Regions from separate parts of the Cryobacterium sp. TMT1-2-2 genome, predicted to be linked through region 3. Evidence: riboswitches for the same ligand, from Rfam matches in the RefSeq annotation. Region 3 holds a riboswitch; each other region holds the start of a gene.
What was found. Region 3 has a riboswitch for thiamine pyrophosphate ahead of thiC (phosphomethylpyrimidine synthase ThiC). Riboswitches for the same ligand answer to the same signal wherever they lie in the genome.
Positions count from the first base shown of each region.

Region 1: it holds a riboswitch for thiamine pyrophosphate, as region 3 does, so the genes downstream of both, thiD (bifunctional hydroxymethylpyrimidine kinase/phosphomethylpyrimidine kinase) here and thiC (phosphomethylpyrimidine synthase ThiC) in region 3, are expected to answer to the same signal.
Region 2: it holds a riboswitch for thiamine pyrophosphate, as region 3 does, so the genes downstream of both, E3T35_RS07215 (3-oxoacyl-ACP reductase) here and thiC (phosphomethylpyrimidine synthase ThiC) in region 3, are expected to answer to the same signal.
Region 4: it holds a riboswitch for thiamine pyrophosphate, as region 3 does, so the genes downstream of both, E3T35_RS08685 (ECF transporter S component) here and thiC (phosphomethylpyrimidine synthase ThiC) in region 3, are expected to answer to the same signal.

Region 1 covers NZ_SOGS01000006.1:14,348-19,414, forward strand. The annotation lists gene E3T35_RS04055 (hypothetical protein) at 68-319, shown strand; gene E3T35_RS04060 (transcriptional regulator) at 309-635, shown strand; gene E3T35_RS19445 (hypothetical protein) at 710-1,003, shown strand; gene E3T35_RS19450 (hypothetical protein) at 1,157-1,321, shown strand; gene E3T35_RS04080 (ABC transporter permease) at 1,429-1,677, shown strand; TPP riboswitch at 1,753-1,852, shown strand; partial or broken gene thiD (bifunctional hydroxymethylpyrimidine kinase/phosphomethylpyrimidine kinase) at 1,835-2,677, shown strand; gene thiE (thiamine phosphate synthase) at 2,743-3,387, opposite strand; gene thiO (glycine oxidase ThiO) at 3,431-4,645, shown strand; gene thiS (sulfur carrier protein ThiS) at 4,642-4,884, shown strand; gene E3T35_RS04105 (thiazole synthase) at 4,887-5,067, shown strand, end outside.
Region 2 covers NZ_SOGS01000009.1:20,498-25,564, forward strand. The annotation lists gene E3T35_RS07195 (RNA polymerase sigma factor) at 1-262, shown strand, start outside; gene E3T35_RS07200 (hypothetical protein) at 249-857, shown strand; partial or broken gene E3T35_RS20180 (hypothetical protein) at 1,256-1,324, shown strand; partial or broken gene E3T35_RS19555 (NAD-binding protein) at 1,318-1,605, shown strand; gene E3T35_RS07210 (SDR family NAD(P)-dependent oxidoreductase) at 1,691-2,356, shown strand; TPP riboswitch at 2,418-2,518, shown strand; gene E3T35_RS07215 (3-oxoacyl-ACP reductase) at 2,575-3,339, shown strand; gene E3T35_RS07220 (bile acid:sodium symporter family protein) at 3,894-4,865, opposite strand.
Region 3 covers NZ_SOGS01000027.1:171,419-176,485, reverse strand. The annotation lists gene E3T35_RS19435 (hypothetical protein) at 59-247, opposite strand; gene thiC (phosphomethylpyrimidine synthase ThiC) at 607-2,277, opposite strand; TPP riboswitch at 2,271-2,379, opposite strand; gene E3T35_RS18715 (LuxR C-terminal-related transcriptional regulator) at 2,459-3,286, opposite strand; gene hxlB (6-phospho-3-hexuloisomerase) at 3,400-3,987, shown strand; gene hxlA (3-hexulose-6-phosphate synthase) at 4,058-4,681, shown strand; gene E3T35_RS18700 (FAD-binding oxidoreductase) at 4,857-5,067, shown strand, end outside.
Region 4 covers NZ_SOGS01000013.1:110,675-115,741, forward strand. The annotation lists gene dinB (DNA polymerase IV) at 1-811, shown strand, start outside; gene E3T35_RS08675 (hypothetical protein) at 837-1,163, shown strand; gene E3T35_RS08680 (hypothetical protein) at 1,242-1,508, opposite strand; TPP riboswitch at 1,552-1,661, shown strand; gene E3T35_RS08685 (ECF transporter S component) at 1,694-2,347, shown strand; gene E3T35_RS08690 (ABC transporter ATP-binding protein) at 2,352-3,875, shown strand; gene E3T35_RS08695 (energy-coupling factor transporter transmembrane component T) at 3,881-4,666, shown strand; gene E3T35_RS08700 (AAA family ATPase) at 4,659-5,067, shown strand, end outside.

The sequences.
Region 1 (5,067 bases), on a different contig from region 3:
ACGAGACGACCGCGCGAACCCTGGTCGGGCCAGCCCGCAGTCCGATTTTTGCTTAACGAAACGGCAAGTGATTGACTTACCGGCATGGAATCTGAAAGCGCACCCACGGATTCCCGGCCCGGCCGGCCCGCTGAGCCTGATGATTCTCATTGTGCTGAGCGTCGTCATGCTCGGAGCATTCGTGCTCTCGATCGTGTTCGAGGTCACTGACCAGCGCGCCTGGATTGTCCTGACCACTGCGGTCGTCTTCGTCATGGCCCTCGTCAGCTCAGCACTCTATGACCTCGCGAACGCCCGGGAACTGCTCCGTGGCTGCTGACTCCCGATTCGACGACGCAATCCACGCGCCAACCCGTCTGCGGTTGTGCGCGCTGCTTCGGGCGACCGGCGCCGCGGAATTCACCACTATCGCCGCCACATTGGAACTGACCGAGGCGACGCTCTCGAAGACCATCCGCAACCTGATCGAGCTCGACTACGTCGTGACCGTGAAACAAGCCTCGCCAGCACGAGCGGATGCCCGCCGCACCACCAGCGTGGCCCTCACCCGGCGCGGCCGCGCGGCCATCGACGGCCATCTGGCGGCGCTCCGCGAGCTGTCGGCCGAAGCCCCGACCAGCATGACATTATTATGACTAACCGCCGTGGTATCACCATGGTGATATGGAACTCGGACAGTACGTCAACGACCTGCAGCACCAGCTAGCGGATGCCGCCGACAACGGCAGCGCAGATACGCGCGCTGCGGCCGAGCGACTTGCTGCCGAGCGGGTCGCGGCTCACCGCCGAGGTCTCGGTGGGCGGGGTCCGAACGGTCGGCCGACTCGGGGCCACCCGCCTCAAAGCCTCGATGGGTCCGGTCGATCTCGATACCACCGGAGACTTGTCCCTGCGTGCCGGACACGGCAACGCCACGGTGCGCACAATTGAGGGTGCGGCCGACATCACCGCCGACCACGGCCAGATCCGGGTCGGAACGGTCTCCGGCGACGCCGTACTCTAAGCGCCCCACGGCAGCGCGCAGATCGATGAAGTCGGCGGTGACCTCGACGCGAAACTGTCCTACGGCGACCTGGAAATCACGCGAGCGCAGGCATCCGTTTCGGCAAAGACCGTATACGGGAGCATCCCGCTGCGGGAGGTTTCATGCGGTTTTGTGCAGGTCGAGAGCGGATTCGGCCAGGTCACCATCGGCGTCAAGCCGGGCGTGCCGGCCTGGCTCGACCTGTCGTCGAAAGATGGCCACGTGCGCAATGAGCTCGTCGGCGAGAGCGCTCCGGAGGCATCGGAGCAGGCCGTTACGGTGTGGGCCCGTACCTAATGGGAAAATATCAACATTCGACGTGCGCGACCAGGACGGCGTGCGCGCCGTCATCGGCCGCACCGGCCAGTTTTCGGCGGTCGACAAACTCCTGAACGGCGAGCAATATGCCCCTCGTTCTCACCGTGCTGCCGCTCTTCGGCAGCGGCTTCGTGCCGACCGACTCGATGCCGGTGTGGCTGCAGTGGTTCGCACAGTACCAGCCCTTCACTCCGTTCATCGAGACAACTCGCGGGCTGCTGCTCGGCACCCCACTCGGCTGGAACCCCGTGTTCGCCATCGGGTGGTGCCTTGTGATCGTGGCCGCCAGTTACGGCTGGTCACGGGCGCTCTACGAGCGCAAGTCGGTGCACTAGATCCGTGTTACCAGGGCGGGCGGTTGCGACCGCCCGACCCCTTGTGTGCTGACGGCCGGCGCGCGTATAGGCTGGAGTCTTGACACGGGGTGCCGCACAGACTGTGCGTGCTGAGATCAATACCCGTTGAACCTGTCTAGTTAGTACTAGCGAAGGAATGTCACGGATGATCGATCGAACCCAGCCTGCCCTGCGGCAGATTCCCCGAGTCCTCAGTATCGCGGGTACCGATCCGACCGGCGGTGCCGGCATCCAGGCCGACCTCAAGAGCATCGCGGCCAACGGCGGCTACGGCATGGCTGTGGTGAGTGCGCTGGTGGCGCAGAATACGCGCGGCGTGCGTTCGGTTCACATCCCGCCGATCGATTTTCTGCGCGAGCAATTGAATGCTGTCAGTGACGATGTGACCATCGACGCCGTGAAGATCGGCATGCTTGCGCAGCTCGATGTGATCACGGAGGTGCGCGACTGGCTCTTCCGGTGCCGTCCGCCGCTGGTCGTACTCGACCCGGTGATGGTGGCAACGAGCGGCGACCGCCTGCTCGACCCGGCAGCCGAGCAGGCGCTGCGCGACCTGATTTGCCACGTTGACCTGGTCACGCCCAACGTTCCCGAGCTGGCCGTTCTGCTCGCTGAGCCGCCGGCCGCCAACTGGGTGGAGGCCCTCGCGCAGGGCAAACGATTGTCGGACAGCACGGGTGCTACCGTACTGGTCAAGGGCGGCCATCTCAACGAAACGAGCTGCCCAGATGCCCTGGTCAACACCCACGGGCTGCTTGCCCAGTGCGTGGTCGAGGTCGCCCTGCCGCGCATCCGCACCACAAACACCCACGGCACCGGATGCTCACTCTCCTCGGCGATGGCCACGGTGCAGGCCAGAACCGGTAACTGGGCGAAGTCCCTGGCCGAAGTGAAAGACTGGCTCCACGACGCCCTGGCCCACGCCGACGAGCTCGAGGTCGGGCAGGGAAACGGGCCGATCCACCACTTTCATCGACTTTTCGACCGTGCGAATTCTGCCCTGATTGCGGGCATGAGATGAACGGGGCGACGACGTGGGCGCGACTAGCCGAGCGGCGGGAGGCTGGCGAGAAGCCGCTCGGCGGCATCCGTCGGGTCATCGGCGTCGGTGATCGCGCGCACCACGACCACCCGGGTGGCGCCGGCTTCGACCACCTGGTCGATGGTGCCGAGGTCGATCCCGCCGATCGCAAACCACGGGCGAAGGCTGCCAGCGGATGCGCTCTGCTCGGCCGCATAGCGCAACAGACCGGTTCCGACCGCTGCCCGACCGGGTTTGGTGGGCGTGGCCCAGACCGGGCCGACGCAAAAATAATCCAGACGGTCAGTTACGAGAGCGGCATCCACTTGTCCGGTGGTATGGGTCGACAAGCCGATGCGGGCCGCGTCGCCGAGCAGCGTGCGGGCGGCGGGCAGCGGCAGGTCCGTCTGGCCGACATGAAAAACCGGCGCTCCAGCGAGAACGGCGATATCCGCGCGGTCGTTGACCGCCCAGAGCCGGGCGTGTCGGTCGGCGACCGAACGCAGAATCTCGAGATAGTCGAGCTCCTCGGCGGCATCGATGGTCTTGTCCCGCAGTTGGATGATGTCGACCCCGCCGGCGAACGCGGCCGTCACGAAGTCGGCGAAATCGCCGCGCTCCGTACGGGCATCGGTGCAGAGATACAGCCGGGCGGTGATCGGGTCCATGCGACCAACCCTAAAGGGCTTCGGCCCGGCCTCGGTGCACACGATGAGTGAGCGGCGCGCACAGCGTACGGTCGACGTAGCCGTCATCGGCGGCGGCGTGATCGGGCTCGGCATCGCCTGGGCTGTAGCGCAGTCCGGCCGCACGGTGGCCGTCATCGACCCGGATCCGGCCGGTGGTGCCACTTTTGCTGCGGCCGGAATGCTCGCCGCGGTCAGCGAACTGCACTACCAGGAGGAGGCGTTGCTCGAGCTCATGCTCGCCTCCTCGAACCTGTATCCCGGCTTCATCGACTCGCTCGCGCCCGACAGCTACCTGACCGGTTACCAGCGTACGAGAACCCTGAATGTGGGCGCAGACGCGGCCGACCGGCAGGCGCTCGCCGACCTGCACGGCGTGCAGGTAGTCAACGGACTGGGCGTCGAGGCCATCACCGTTCGCGCAGCGCGGGTGCTCGAACCGTTGCTCAGCCCCCAGATTTCTGGCGCCTTTGTGGTGGAGCAAGACCATCAGGTCGACCCGCGCCGGCTCACCGAGTGCATCCAGTTGGAGCTCGCGCGCCACGGCCAGGACGCCGTCATACGCGTGCAGGCCAGCGGGTTGCTGCACGAGAATTCAGCGGATGCCTCCTCCCGCGTCACCGGCGTCGCCCTTTTCGACGGCTCAACGGTCACAGCCACCGAGGTGGTCGTGGCCAACGGGCTCGGAGCGGCAGCACTGGGCGGGCTGCCCGAACACCTCAACCTGCCGCTTCGCCCGGTCTACGGGGACATCCTTCGGCTGCGGGTGCCCGAGCACCTGCAACCCCTGCTCACCTGCACCGTTCGCGGACTGGTGCACGGTGTGCCGGTATATCTGGTTCCGCGCACCGATGGAACGCTCGTGATCGGAGCCACCCAGCGCGAAGACGGCTCGGGCGTGGTGTCGGCCGGCGGCGTCTATCAGCTGCTGCGAGACGCCCAGGTGCTGCTGCCCGCGGTCAGTGAACTCGAACTGATCGAAACGACCGCCCGCGCCAGGCCCGGAACCCCCGACAACGCGCCGTTCCTCGGTCGCGTCGGGGGCGCTGACGGTGACATTTCCGGCCTCATTGTCGCCACCGGATTCTTCCGCCACGGCGTACTGCTCACCCCGGTCGCCGCCGAGCACTGTCTCCAGCTCATCGAGGGAATCGCCGACGATCGGTGGCGGGCCTTTCGACCGGACCGATTTTCGAGCCGCGCTCCCGCATCCGTTTCACTGAAAGGAGGCCACTCGTGACCGTAACCATCGCCGTGAACGGCCAGCAACGATCTGTTCAACCGGGCAGCACCGTGACCGACCTCGTGGCCGAGATCACCGACCGGGCCATCGCGACCGACGGCCATGCAGTCGACGGAAGCCGCGTCGGGGTGGCCGTGGCCCGCAACGCCGCGGTCGTTTCGCGCAGCCTCTGGTGGTCGACCGCGGTGACAGCGGGCGATGAGATCGAAATCGTGACCGCGGTGCAGGGAGGATGACCGTGCCGACGATCCCGGACAGCCTCGTCATTGACGGCGTTGAGCTGACCTCACGCTTGATCATGGGCACCGGGGGAGCCCCGAGCGTCGATGGTCTCGGGGCTGCACTGCGTTCCTCCGGAACCGAACTGACCACCGTCGCAATGCGGCGCCACAGTGTGGCCGCCACCGGTTCGTTGTTCG
Region 2 (5,067 bases), on a different contig from region 3:
CGTCGATGAAGGCACCGCCGTGGCGGCCCGCGTGACCGCAGCCCTCGCCGGCTTGCGTCGAAACGATGCCGAGATCCTGCGGCTGTGGGCGTGGGACGAGTTGACGAGCCCGCAGATTGCCGTTGTGCTCGGCATCAGCGCGAACGCAGCGGCGATCCGGCTGCACCGCGCGAAGGCGCGCCTCAAGCAGGAGCTACTGAAATCCGGCCACTCGACCGGACATATAACTTACGACGAAGGGAGCGAAGATGCACGACGATGACCGTGCGCTGCGCGATCAGCTGCGCGCCGCCGATCCGGCCCGCGCGCTGCCCCCTGCCTCGCCGACGTGGCTCGACCACAGAATGGAGCAGATCATGACCGACCAATCCTCACCCACCACGACCGCCACGCCCGAGACGCCACGACGCGCGTTCCGGCGGTGGATGCCGGTGGTCGGCGTCGCCGCCGGCCTCGCCATCGCCGCTGCAATCGTCGCGCCTCTCGTTCTCGGTGGCCCGGAACCCACCGTCGAGTCGCTGCAGCCTCCCATGGGCGGAGGCCTGGCGAGTGGCAGCTGCCTCCCGCTTGAGCCTGCGACCGTCGCGGCGCAGGAGCAGGCGTTCGCCGCGACGGTGCTGCAGATCCAGGGCAACACCGTTGTTCTGGAGGTCACGGAGCGCTTTGTCGGCGACGTCGCCGACCGCGTGGAGGTGGCGCAGGTCGACACGATGACCTCCGACTTCTCAGGCGTGCCCTTCGAGGTCGGCCAGAGCTACCTCGTCGGCGCAATCGATGGAACGATCACGGGATGCGGCGTGACCGGGGCCGACAGTGCCGAGCTTCGCGCGGTCTACGACGCAGCGTTCCCGGGCTGATCCGGGCTCGCGAGAGCGGTCGGGAACGCTGCGTGGTATCGTCCCATCGGCGTCAGACGGTGGGGAGAGGCTCACACAGCATCCGGTTGAACGAGAAATCGCTCCGGGTCGATTCAGGTGGGTACATGATGGGCGTTTGCTTGATCCTGAACCGCAACGATGGCCATAACTTGTTGTCGCGAGCGTCGGCCGCCACAGCGAGAATCACCTAGTACATAATTTTTCGGGTTCAGGCTTCCTCTGCACCAGTAAGCGCGGTCTACCCACCCGACATCGTTTTACGCCGACCATCGCGAGTTCTGGCACTACATGGACCTGATTGTCGATCCTGTCTCTATCTGCCCGAAGAAGGTTAGCTCCTCGTCGAACAACAGTCCCTACTGTTCACCCTCGCCGACATGGAGACCGAGCTGCAAGCGGCGAGAGGACTGCTTCGACGCGCGGCCTGGCGTCGGCGGCGGACTTCGCGATCGCCGAACCAATTCTTGCCACGATGGGGGCGCGCATCGTGCACTGCGGCGACCCGAGCGCCGGACAAGCCGCAAAGATCTGCAACAACATGATCCTCGGCATCTCAATGATCGCCGTCAGCGAAGCATTCGTGCTCGGTGAAAAACTGGGCCTCACCCACCAGGCGCTCTTCGATGTCGCGTCCACGGCATCCGGTCAATGCTGGGTGCTGACCACCAACTGCCCCGTTCCCGGCCCGGTATCCACCAGCCAGGCCAAGCCCGGACGCAGCGGAGCGACTTACCAATCCACGGCTCGTCACTCACGGGAGCTCACAGCGCGGGTATCGGAATTTCTCGGACAGCATGGCCCTTGTACCAGCTATGACTACTATCGCAATCATCGGAGCTGGCTCAGGACTCGGGGCCGCCGTCGCGCGGCGATTCGGGGCCGAAGGCTTCACCGTCGCGCTCATCGCCCGCCACCAGGGACGCGTAGATGCCCTCGCCGCCGAACTGCTGGCCGAGGGCATCTCAGCACACGGCTTCGTCGCCGACGTGCGCGATCCGACCTCCATCACCCGCACTCTCGAACAGGTCGCAGAAACTCTCGGCCCGATCGAGGTACTGCAATACAGCCCGTTGCCGCAGAAGGACTTCATGCGCCCGGTTCTGGAGACCACTCCCGCCGACCTCGTTGGCCCAATCGAGTTCTCCATCTACGGACCCGTCGCCGCCGTGCATCAGGTCCTCCCCGGCATGCGTTTCCTCGGCGCTAACCGCGGCACCATCCTCTTCGTCAACGGCGGATCCGCCGTGACCCCGGGCCGCAATGTCACCGGCACGTCAATCGCATTCGCTGGACAGGCCGCCTACGCACAGCTGCTCAACGAGGCCCTCGGAGAAGAAGGAATCCAGGTCTCCCAGCTCATCATCGGCGGCCGCATCATCGCCGGCGATCCCGAGAAGGACCCGTCAGTGCTCGCTGAGCACCTCTGGAACCTCCACAGCCGTCGCGATCGCTTCCGCCACCAGATCAGCGCTGACTAGAAAGCGTCGTTCACTGTCAGGACGCGAATTTTCCGGTACCAGGCGGTTGCGTATACTCGTTTTCAGCGACACGGGGTGCCGACTGCATGACGGCCGGCTGAGATGACACCCGTTGAACCTGATCTAGTTCGAACTAGCGAAGGGATGTCACGGAGAATTACGTGCACTGCTTTGGTGCCGGATCTCGTCCTTTCGCCTTACCCAAGGTGAAGAAAATCATGCAAATAGCAGAACAGATTGTCCTGGTCACTGGCGGCGCACGCGGCCTGGGTAAAAGCATCGTGCACGCTTTCGCGGCTCTGGGCGCCCGGGTGGTCATCAACTATCGCAACAGCGCCGCAGCGGCGGAAACCTTGGCTTCCGGCTATGGGCCTGAACACGCTCTTGCCGTACAGGCCGACGTCACCGACCCGGCCCAGGTCGCGGCAATGCTCACGCAGGCGCAGGCACATTTCGGCTCCAGCGTGACAACGGTGGTCAATAACGCGTTGGTCGATTTCAGCTTCAACGGCGACGCCCGCTCCGGCGCTGCCGACATCAGTTGGGACGAATTCCAGGCGCAATTTTCGGGCAGCGTCCGCGGTGCCCTGAACACAACCCAGCAGGCGCTGGCAGGCATGCGCGAGGTCGGGTTTGGCCGCATCATCAACATCGGTACCAACCTGTTTCAGAACCCGGTGGTGCCCTACCACGACTACACGGCCGCCAAGGCCGCCCTGCTCTCCCTGACCCGCACCCTCGCCTCAGACCTCGGCCCGCACAACATCGCCGTAAACATGGTCTCCGGCGGGCTGCTGCGCACCACGGATGCCAGCGCGGCTACCCCCGAGGACGTGTTCGACTTCATCGCCGCCTCCACCCCGCTACGCAGAGTGACAACCCCGGCCGAATTTGCGGATGCGGTACTCTTTTTTGCCTCCCCCTGGGCGCGGTCGGTCACCGGGCAGAACCTGGTCGTCGACGGCGGCCTGGTAATGAACTAGGGCAGCGCCGGCCAGGTCAGCCCCACACCAGCTCCACTTCAATGCGTTCCTTATGGGTTGCGGCCACCACGGCGCCGCCTGGCGGCGGCCGCAGTCGCCCATCGAGCAATTGGGAGCTGCCCGGCCCCGTTCGCGGCGTAGGTCCTCGTCCGGCAGGTACTAAAGCCCCGGGGGAGTGACCGACTTGCTAATGCTGAGACCGGGGCGGCGACGGCCGGAAGTCTGCGAGGTTGACCGTGGATCCTGACGCGCGGGCGGGCGGGTGGGCGGGTGACGTGGCGACGAGCAGCCTCCCGGCGGGCCAGGATACACTCCTCGACACATGGAATTGAATATCGATGGCGCACCAGCACGGTGCGCTCCGGTTATCGTGTGAGCACGTGGATCTCCGCTGAGACAGCGTTCCTTATGATCTTGTGCCGACCTGGATAACGGCCATTGCGACCGCAATTGCTGTCGTCGTCGCCAGCTTGTGTACCTATCGGTAGATTCGGTTTACATCTGGCCAAATGCGTGAAGCTGCGACCACCGTTCCATTACTGGCCAGACCCCGGTTAGGCGCGGGCGGTAACCGGCAAGGATTCGGAAATCTCATCGGACGGTAGATCCTTGCGCGCCCAGTAGCTGGCGAGCACCGAACCCGATACGTTATGCCAGACCGAGAAAATTGCCGCTGGCAGCGCGGCTACCGGGTTGAAATGCGCCACGGCTAGGGCGGCAGCCAGGCCGGAGTTCTGCATGCCCACCTCGAAGCTGAGAGCTCGGCGACTGGCGACCGGAAGCCCGAACAGACGCCCAATGTAGTACCCAAGCGTCAGTCCGAGGGAGTTGTGCAGGATCACGGCGACGACCACGAGCACGCCAATCGACAACAGCGTGGAGGCACTGGCGGCGATGACGGCCGCAACCACGACGGTGATGCCGGCTACCGACAGCAGCGGCAAAACATCGAGAAAACGGTCCACCAGGCGCGGCACGATCATGCGCAACACGAGCCCGAGCACTACCGGAACCAGCACGATCTGCACAATCGACACGAACAAAGCGCCAGCATTGACGGGCAGGGACTCTCCCACGAGCACCAGCACGAGCAGCGGCGTCAGCACGGGGGCCAGCAAAGTCGAAACGGACGTCATCGCCACAGACAACGCGGTATCGCCCTTAGAGAGGTAGACCATCACGTTGGACGCTGTACCTCCGGGCACAGAACCGACCAAAATCATGCCGGCCGTCAGCATGGGCGAAAGCCCCAGCGCGACGGCAATCCCGAAGCCGAGCAACGGCATCACGAAGAACTGGGCCGCAACGCCCAGCAGAAGCGCCCACGGCCGCCTGGCAATAATCGCGAAGTCAACCGGGCGCAGCGTCATACCCATTCCCAGCATGATCACGGCAAGTAGCCATGGGATCGCCACGGTCAGGCCGGAAAATGCGTCGGGGACAGCAAGCGCCAACGCTCCCGCAGCCAAAACAATAACGGCGAACCAACGCCCGACGAATGCGCTGACAGTTCTGATGCGGTCCATGATGAAACCATACCCACAATGGGCAAAAACCTCATGGCCGGCAGGTGCGATGGTGAACAGGAAGCGCGAACAGTTTGCCCACGATTCTGACCGGTTTCAACACGACAAACATGCCGCCTGCGAAACCTCACTTCTCAAAGCTGGCATCTGAACCCCTTGCAGAGCCGCCGGCCTGGTTCGGGTACACGCCGAGCGAGATTAG
Region 3 (5,067 bases):
TCTCAGGGTGCGGTGTGGTGCCCCGTTCCGAGCGATAACCGCGCGCCCTGCGGGCCGTTCAGAACCAGGGCGATGGCCTGATTCGGGATCTCAAAGACCAGGGTTGCCAGAACGGATGTTCCGGCCGCCGCCTCCCGCTGATGCGGGCGAGCCCGCCGGGGACGGCGGTCGTGTCGCCAAACGCGGTGCTGGGCTTCGCGCCGTCGTCGAGGCGAACCAAACGCAGCGTCGCGTTTGTGGGAGTCATGGCGGAATCTTGGTGCCGGCACCATGGGAAAACCCTGCTGGGGTGATTGGGTCACCGCTTAGCTACTGATGGTTTCCGGGCCCGGGCCGGGAACGGGTTGGACGTTGCAGTGGGGGTTAGTGGTGCGGCGGCGGGGCGGGGGCGAGAATGGCGAGAACCATGAGACGGAGTGTACCCGGGTGCGCGCCAGACCTGACCGGGCCCGGTCCCGGAAACTGGGCCCATATTCTAGGCCGGGCCCGGGACTCACGGATTGGTGTCCACCGTCAAACTGTGCGTGCCGGCCGATCGCGCTGGCCCGCACGCACAATTCGGCCAGCGCCGGCGCGTGCCGCTGGCCGCGCCATCAGCTTCCGCGATCAGTGCTCGTCGGCTCCGAGTACGCGCAACGGCAGGTAGACCGAGCTACCCATCCTGGTGAACTCAGCCGATTTCTCCGCCATCCCGGCCTCGATCGCCTCGAGGCTGGTGAGGCCGTTCTCTGCGGCGTACACCCGAACATCTGCTGAAATGCGCATGGAACAGAATTTGGGACCGCACATGCTGCAGAAATGGGCGGCCTTGGCCGGGCCGGCGGGCAGCGTCTCGTCGTGAAAGCTTTGCGCGGTGTCGGGGTCGAGCGAGAGCGCGAACTGGTCGGTCCAACGAAACTCGAAGCGGGCCCGGCTGAGGGCGTCGTCGCGTTCCTGCGCGCGCGGATGCTGCTTGGCCAGGTCGGCGGAGTGGGCGGCGATCTTGTAGGTGATCACTCCGGTCTTCACGTCGTCGCGGCCCGGCAGGCCGAGGTGTTCCTTGGGGGTGACGTAACAGAGCATGGCGGTGCCGGCCTGGGCGATGATGGCCGCGCCGATCGCGCTCGTGATGTGGTCGTAGGCCGGGGCGATGTCGGTGGCGAGCGGGCCGAGCGTGTAGAACGGGGCTTCCTCGCAAAGTTCCTCCTCGAGGCGCACATTTTCGACGATCTTATGCATCGGCACGTGGCCGGGGCCTTCGATCATCACCTGCACGCCGTAGGATTTGGCGACTTTGGTGAGCTCGCCGAGGGTGCGCAGCTCGGCGAACTGGGCCTCGTCGTTGGCGTCGGCGATGGAGCCGGGACGCAGCCCGTCGCCGAGCGAGAAGGTCACGTCGTAGCGGCGCAGAATCTCGCACAGCTCCACGAAATGGGTGTAGAGAAAGCTCTCCTGATGGTGGGCGAGGCACCAGGCGGCCATGATCGAGCCGCCGCGGGAGACGATTCCGGTCACCCGATTGGCGGTGAGCGGCACGTAGCGCAGCAGCACTCCGGCGTGCACGGTCATGTAGTCCACGCCCTGCTCGCACTGCTCGATCACGGTGTCGCGGTAGATCTCCCAGGTGAGCAGGGCCGGGTCGCCGTTGACTTTTTCGACGGCCTGGTAGAGCGGAACGGTGCCCACCGGAATGGGCGAGTTGCGCATGATCCACTCGCGGGTGAGGTGGATGTCCTTGCCGGTGGAGAGGTCCATCAGGGTGTCGGCGCCCCAGCGGGCGGCCCAGACCATTTTTTCGACCTCTTCGGCGATCGACGAGGTCACGGCGGAGTTGCCGATGTTCGCGTTGATCTTCACGGTGAAGGCCTTGCCGATGATCATCGGCTCGCTCTCGGGGTGCATGCGGTTGGCCGGAATGACCGCGCGGCCGCGGGCTACCTCGTCGCGCACGAGCTCGACAGAGACGCCCTCGCGGGCGGCGATGTAGGCCATCTCCGGGGTGACGATGCCGGCCCGGGCCCAGACCAGCTGGGTCGCAGCGCCGTCGATGGGCAGCGGATGCTCCCACCCGGCCCGGGTCTTCGGCAGCCCCTTCTCGAGGTCGATCGTGGCCGTGTCATCGGTGTATGGGCCGGACGTGTCGTACAGGTCGAAGTGTTCGCCGTTGCTGAGGTTCACCCGGCGAACCGGAATTTCGAGCCCTGGCCAGGCCGGCACCGGTTCGTAGCGTTTGCTGCTGCCCTGGATCGGGCCGGTGGTGACGGTTTCAGACATGGAGATTTCGTCAAGTGTGCGCATGTTCTCGAACTTCCTACGCCGGCATTACCCGGACAGGTTCAACGGTCGACGGCCCTGGCCGTCCTCTCAGCTCGCTGGTGCGCGCTCCCGTGGGTTGTGTGTCTTCTGACTCCTTCACCCTAGCGTGAGTCCTGTCCATGCTCGCGGCGGCCGGCGTGCTGGCGGCGCGCCGGGCATCCGTTCAGCGGGCGAGGGAGGCGAGTTCGGCGCGGGTCGAGGCGCCGACCTTGCGCAGCAGGTTGGCCACGTGAAACTTCACGGTGTTCTCGCTGATGGTCAGCGCCTCGGCAATCGCCTTGTTGCGCGCGCCCGACGCCACAAGCTCGAGCACGCCGCGCTCGCGCGGGCTGAGGCCCCAGGCTGCCGCCGCCGAAACGGATGCCGTGGGCGCGTCGAGCGGCAGCGACACCGCCATCTCCGACCCCCAGCCGGCGGTCGCCTCGACACCCAGCGTTCCGCTGAGCGCCACGACGCGGGCGGCCAGCTGGCGAACGCTCGGAACCTCGGCGTCGAGGTCGCCCGGTCCGTCGTCGCGAATGCGAATCAGCAGGTTGCTGCCGTCGCAGTCCCACTGAACGCGCACCCGCGCGACCCCGGTCTGCTCGACTAGGGCGAGCACGGCGCCGCGCACGATGGCCCTGGCCTCGTGGGCGACTTCGCCGGGCAGCGCGCGGCCGTTGACCGGCGGCTCGATGAACTGCACGTCGAGGTCGCCGAAGCGCACCAGCGGACGCAGGTCATTTTTGAGACGTTCGAAGGCGCGGGCAACAGGTTCTTCGGTGAGGCTCCGGTCGAGGTCGCTCACCGCGCGCAGGGCGACCATCGCCGCGGCGGCGAGTTCGGTGGCCTTCTGGCGGGCAGCGGTGTCACTCGTGCTGCTCGAGCGCAGCACGGCGAGCAGGGATTCCAGCGTGGTCGCGTGCGCGTCCGTGAGGTCGGCGATGAGCTTGGAGCGTTCGGCGGCCATGCTGCGCGCGGTCTGCACGGGTGAATCGGCGAGGAAGGTCATACGGATAGCCTATCCGAACCGTCCGTGGAGCCTGCCCGGAGCCATTCGTTTGGGTAGTAAAACCATTCGTTTGGCGGGCCGCACGCCCACTCGAAAGAGTGAAGTATTGACCCATGACCGAAACTACAACCACCCCCACCACAGCGGATGCCCTCGGTCTCATTTTCGCCGAGAATGGCCGCGTCGTGGACGCGCTGCGGGCGGCATCCGCTTCTGTGGTGCTGGATGACGCGGCGAGTCTGCTCGCTGTGGCACCGCGGGTGTTCGTGCTGGGAGCCGGCCGTTCCGGGCTGGCATTGAAGATGACCGCGATGCGGCTCATGCACCTGGGCCTTGACGTGCACGTGGTCGGCGAGGTCACCAGCCCGGCGATTGCGCAGGGCGACCTGCTGCTGGTGGCCAGCGGATCCGGAACGACGGGCGCCATCGTGCGCGCCGCCGAGACGGCTCACGGTGTGGGTGCGAACATTCTCGCGCTGACCACGGCGCCGGAGTCGCCCCTCGGGCACCTCGCCGCGGTGACCGTGGTCATCCCCGCGGCCGCCAAGCAGGACCACGCCGGGCAGGTGTCGGCGCAGTACTCGGGCGGGCTGTTCGAACAGTCCGTGCTGCTGGTGGGCGACGCCCTATTCCACACGCTCTGGCAGCGAAGCGGTGCGACGGCCGCCGAGCTCTGGCCGCGTCACGCCAACCTCGAGTAACAAACCGGATAGGGCCCAGGCCCCGTCCCGAAAACCACAGACCGCTTACCCCAACTGAAAGTAGAACCCCATGAAGCTTCAGGTAGCAATGGACGTACTGACCACCGACGCCGCGCTCGCGCTCGCCGCGCAGGTCGCCCCGCACGTCGACATCATCGAGCTCGGCACCCCGCTGATCAAGGCCGAGGGCCTGCGCGCCGTCACCGCGATCAAAGCCGCGCACCCCGACAAGATCGTCTTCGCCGACCTCAAGACGATGGATGCCGGCGAGCTCGAAGCCGACATCGCCTTCGCCGCCGGCGCCGACCTCGTGACGGTGCTCGGCACGGCCGGAGACAGCACCATCATCGGAGCCGTCGCCGCCGCGACCAAGCACGGTAAGGGCATCGTCGTCGACCTGATCGGCGTTGCCGACAAGGTCACCCGCGCCCGCGAGGTCACCGCGCTCGGTGCCCAGTTCGTCGAAATGCACGCCGGACTCGACGAGCAGGCCGAGCCCGGATTCTCGCTCGCGAAGCTGCTCAACCAGGGCGAAACCGCCAAGGTTCCGTTCTCGCTGGCCGGTGGCGTGAGCCTGGCGACCATCGCCTCGGTGCAGCGCGCCGGCGCATCCGTTGCCGTCGCAGGCGGCGCCATCTACGGCGCCGATGACCCGGCCGCCGCCGCTGCCGCCCTGCGCGCCGCGATCATCTAGAGTCGCGTCTTCTCGGTGCCGTCCCGCTTCGCGCGGGGCGGCACTTTCGCGTTAACGTCCCGGTCGCATCAAGCGGATGCCCGCGCCACGCGCCGGAATCTCGGTGGGCGCCGCTAGGCTGGTGGCGCCCAGACCAGGTGGCGGCATCGTCGCCGCGAGAGGACGCGCACCCCGCATGACCAGCACAATTTTCGACCGAGCCCGGCCCGCGGCATCCGTTGTCGCAGCCTCACTCGTCGGCACCCGGCAGGGCTCCTTCTGGCTCGACGACCTCGCGCCGCGTGCGAACTACCCTCGGCTCTCCGGCAACCTCAACTGCGACCTGGCGATCGTCGGCGGCGGCTACCTCGGCTTGTGGAGCGCGGTGCTGGCCAAACAACAGAATC
Region 4 (5,067 bases), on a different contig from region 3:
CTCCCCGGCCGTGATCGGCGAACTCATCCGCGCGCGGGTGCTCGCCGAGACCGGGCTGGTCTGCTCCGTCGGCGCGGCATCCACCAAGTTCGTCGCCAAGCTTGCCTCCGGCCTGTCCAAACCCAACGGGCTGCTCGTCGTTCCGGCCGACGAAACGATCGAGTTCCTGCACCCGCTGCCCGTGACGGCCCTGTGGGGCGTGGGGGCGGCCACCGAGCAGACCCTGACCCGCCTCGGCCTGAAACTCATCGGCGACATCGCGCACGCGCCGCTGGACGTGCTGAAAAGGACGCTGGGGGAGGCATCCGGTCACAAGTTGTTCGAGCTGTCCTGGGGGCGTGACCCGCGCTCGGTGACGCTCGAGCGGGAGGAGAAGAGCGTCGGCCACGAGGTCACGTTTGAGCACGACGTGACCGACATTGACCGACTGCGCAGCGAGTTGCTGCGGCAGTGTGACCTCGTTGCGGCACGGCTGCGGAGGGGCGATCTGGTGGCCAGGCGCGTGTCACTCAAGCTGCGCTACACCGATTTCAGCACGGTCACCCGTTCGCGCACCCTCGCCGAGCCCAGCAATGTCGGGCGGCGCATCTACGAGGAGGCCGTGGCCGCGTTCGACCTACTGGCCGCGTCGGGCATCCGCGTGCGCCTGATCGGGGTGCGGGCCGAGCAGCTGGGTACGGCGTCGGGATCGGTGGGGCTGTGGGATCCCGACGAGGATTGGCGGGGCGCCGAGCTGGCGGTCGACTCCGTGACCGAGCGATTCGGGGCGGGAATCGTGCGTCCGGCTTCGTTCTTCAAGCCTCGCCCATAAGGCACGAGTCGGCTACCCTGTTGGAATGACCAGCCTTCCGGAAAAACTCGCAGAAACGTTCCGTTCCGCCGGTGTGAAATCGGCCTACGGTGACCCCGTGCAGATCGACGGCGTCACCCTCGTACCCGTTGCGCTCACCTATTACGGCTTCGGCGGCGGCGACGCCGGTGAGGGCGGTGCCGGATCCGGCGGAGGCGGGGGCGGAGTGTCGCTGCCGATCGGCGCCTACGTGAAGTCGGGCGGTACCGCCCGATTCGAGCCGAATGTCATCGCGCTGCTCGCCGTCGGCGTGCCGTTCCTGCTCGTGGCCGGCCGCGCCCTGGCCCGGGTGATCCGGGCCCTGAAGAAGTAGCCGCCCCCGGCTGATGCTGCCCGTGGACGGGGCCCAGGCCCCGTCCACGGGCCCAGTTTGTAGACTGGGCCCGTGGCCCTAAGGTGGGCCCGGGCGAGTGCCGCGCGGCTTGCGCGCAGAGCGGGAGCGGCGCGGCCAGCGCGGCCGACGCGCGAACCGACCCGCGAACCCGCCCTCCGTGAACCGACGGCGCAGCCAGCGTGGCAGCCGACGCCGCAGCCAAGCCGGAAAGTGCCACGGGCCGCTCACCGGCAGGCCCGCAGCGATACGACGGCGGCGCAGAATGAAGCGGCGCATCAATACGAGGTATAGCGCTGCCAGCACGAGCAGAATGCCGATGCTCATCTCGTGGTCCCCATGCCGCAAGTCTAAGCGGGGCACTAGAATTGAACACGATCACGGGAGTCCGGTACACCGGGCTGAGAGGAAGCTGACCAAGCTTCGACCGTCGAACCTGATCTGGATCATGCCAGCGCAGGGAGGCTTCTCGATCCCGTGCCCTGTATTCACCTACGGAAAGGGCACGAACAGTGCACGCTACAACGACATCATTCAATCAGTCCAGCCGCGACGCATCGACGGCGAAAAAGCCGCGCAACTTTCGCTGGCGCGTCGTCGACATCGTCGTTGCGAGCGTCATTGGCGTGGCGAGCGGCGTCATCTTCTGGGCCTGGGGCCTCGCCTGGTCGCCGCTCAGCGCGATCCTCACGTTCACGCCCGGCCTCGAAGGCCTGTTGGCCGGCGGCTGGTTGTTTGCCGGAGTGCTCGGCGGCCTCATCATTCGCAAGCCCGGTGCGGCCCTCTACACCGAGGTCATCGCGGCCGTCGTATCGATGCTGATCGGCACCCAGTGGGGCTTCTCCACGCTCATCTGGGGCATCGTCGAGGGCCTCGGCGCGGAGATCGTGCTGGCCCTGTTCTTGTACGCCAACTGGCGTCTCGGCGTCGCCCTCCTCGCCGGCGCCGGCGCCGGCGTGGCCGTTGGGCTGCTCGACACGACCGTCAGCTATGCGGCACTGGATATCGGTTTCAAGGCCGTCTACTTCGTATCCGCTGTCGTATCGGGCACTGTGCTCGCCGGGCTGTTGTCCTGGCTTGCCGTGCGCGGCCTGGCCCGCACCGGCGCGCTCAGCCGATTCGCCGCCGGCCGGGAAGGTTCGCGCGCACCCGCCGCGATCAGTTAAGCGGATGCCAGCCCCTCGGTCGCACGCGTCCGCTCCCGGCCCGCAGATTCGGCCCGTGCAGATCGAAGCCCGAGGCTGGGGCTGGCGCCATGCCGGACGTCACAACCAAGCGGTGTCGAGGCTCGACCTGCGGATCGAGCCCGGCGAACGGGTCTTGCTGCTCGGGGCCAGCGGCGCTGGCAAGAGCACCCTGGTGCACGCGTTGGCCGGAGTGCTCGGCGACGCCGAGGACGGCGACGAGACGGGCAGCCTGCTCATTGACGGCAGGCGCGCGGCCGCGGCCCGGGGTCGGGTCGGACTCGTGCTGCAGGACCCGGACTCCCAGGTGGTACTCGCCCGGGTCGGCGACGACGTGGCGTTCGGCTGCGAGAACCTGGCTGTTCCGCGGGCAGAGATCTGGCCGCGCGTGCGGCGTGCCCTTGCCGAGGTCGGTCTGAACCTGCCGCTCGACCATCCCACGTCGAGCCTGAGTGGCGGCCAGAAACAGCGCCTGGCCCTGGCCGGTGTGCTCGCCATGCAGCCCGGACTGCTGCTGCTTGACGAACCGACCGCGAACCTCGACCCGGTCGGGGTCATCGAGGTGCGTGACGCCGTCGTGCGCTCCCTCGACCATTCCGGGGCCACCTTCGTCGTCATCGAACACCGCGTTGAGGTCTGGCAGGACGTCGTCGACCGCGTCATCGTGCTCGACCCGACCGGCGGTGCGCTGGCCGACGGGCCGACGCGCGAGATTCTCGCCATCCAGGGCGAGCGACTGGCTCAAGCCGGCGTCTGGGTGCCAGCCCTGCCACCCCGGTTTCCGGTGCGGCACCCGATCAGCAATCCTCAGAGCCTGTTGCGGGCCGAGGGACTCGCGGTCGGGCGTGTTCCGTTTGGCCGACGCGCGGCATCCGTCGTCGCTGACGGAATCACCCTCTCCGTCGACGCCGGCACGGCCACCGTCGTGACCGGGCCGAACGGCGCCGGCAAGTCCACCCTCGCCCTGACCCTGGCCGGTCTGTTGAAACCGGCCGGCGGAACGGTGCGCGCGAGCGACAGCCTGGCGGCTGGCATCCCGGCTGAGCCGCACCGGTGGCGCTCCCGGCAGCTGCTCACCCGCATCGGTGCCGTCTTCCAAGACCCCGAGCACCAGTTTCTGGCCGCCACGGTGCGCGGCGACCTGACTATCGGCCCGCACGCCCTCGGACTGAGCCCGGCTGAGCAGACCAGCCGCGTCGACGAGCTCATGCACCGGCTGCGGCTCGACCACCTCGCCGACGCCAACCCGTTCACCCTGTCCGGCGGCGAAAAGAGACGGATGTCCGTCGCCACCGTTCTCGCCACCCGCCCTCGCCTGCTCGTGCTCGATGAGCCGACGTTCGGGCAGGATTCCCGTACCTGGCAGGAACTTGTGGGCCTGCTCGCCGAGCTGCTCGACGAAGGCACCGCAATCGTTGCGGTCACCCACGACGCCCAGTTCGTCAGCGCTCTCGCAGATGAGGAGTATCGACTCGGCACGCCGATCACTCTGGGGGTGGCAAAGCCGTGAGCCTGATGACCCCCAGCATCCGCCCCAGCGTGGTTGCCCGCCTCAACCCGGTGGCCAAGCTCGCCGTTGCCCTCATCGTGAGCTGTGCGCTGCTGCTGTCGATCGACTGGGTGTCGGCGGGCGTGGCCCTGCTGCTCGAGGCCGTGCTACTCGCCTGGTGCGGCCTGAGCGCCCGCCAATTCTGGCTGCGCACGGCGCCGGTCTGGATCGCAGCGCCCATGGCATCGATCACGACGATTCTTTACGGTGAAGACTCCGGCGCGCTGCTCTGGCAGTTCGGCTTCATCTCGGTGACCGAGGGCTCCGCCCAGCTGGGTCTGGCCATCGGGCTGAGAGTACTCGCGATCGGCCTGCCCGGCATCGTTCTGCTTGCCACGACCGACCCGACCGATCTCGCCGACGGCCTGGCCCAGGTACTGCGCCTGCCAGCTCGGTTCGTACTCGGCGGACTGGCCGGGCTGCGACTCGTGGGCATGTTCATCGACGACTGGCATTCGCTCGGACTTGCGCGGCGAGCCCGCGGGGTCGGCGATGGCGGCGGTCTGCGCGGCGCCGCCCGCCGGTTCTTCGGCCCGGCCTTCTCCCTGCTCGTCATCTCGGTGCGACGCGGCAGCAAACTGGCCACGGCCATGGAAGCCCGCGGGTTCGGCAGCGACGAGCCCCGTACCTGGGCCAGGCCATCGCGCGTTCGGGCAGCGGATGCCGCTCTCGTCGCCATTGGATTCGCCATCGCCGGCATCGCCATCGGCGTCGCGGTGTGGGCAGAGACCTGGAGCTTTATTCTTGCCTGAAGCCAGCCCCAATATCAACTCGTTGTTGGCACCGCTGCTGCGAGCCCTGGCCGCGGCCGGACCGAATCCGGTCGTGCTCATCGACGGACCGAGCGGCGCCGGCAAGAGTACCCTCGCTGACGCTCTCGTGGCCCACTGGCCGGGCGCGAACACGCCGCAGCTGGTGCGGATGGACGACATCTACCCAGGCTGGGACGGCCTCGACGCGGCGGTCGAGCACCTGCACCGGTGCATTCTCCATCCCCGATACAGTGGTAGCCCCGCGGCCTGGCAGCGTTACGACTGGGCCGTGAACGAGCCGGCGGAGTGGCATCCGCTTCACGCCGCCCGACCGCTGATCGTGGAGGGCTGCGGAACCCTCGCCGCCCGGCACGAAGCGCTCAGCGACGTGCGTGTCTGGC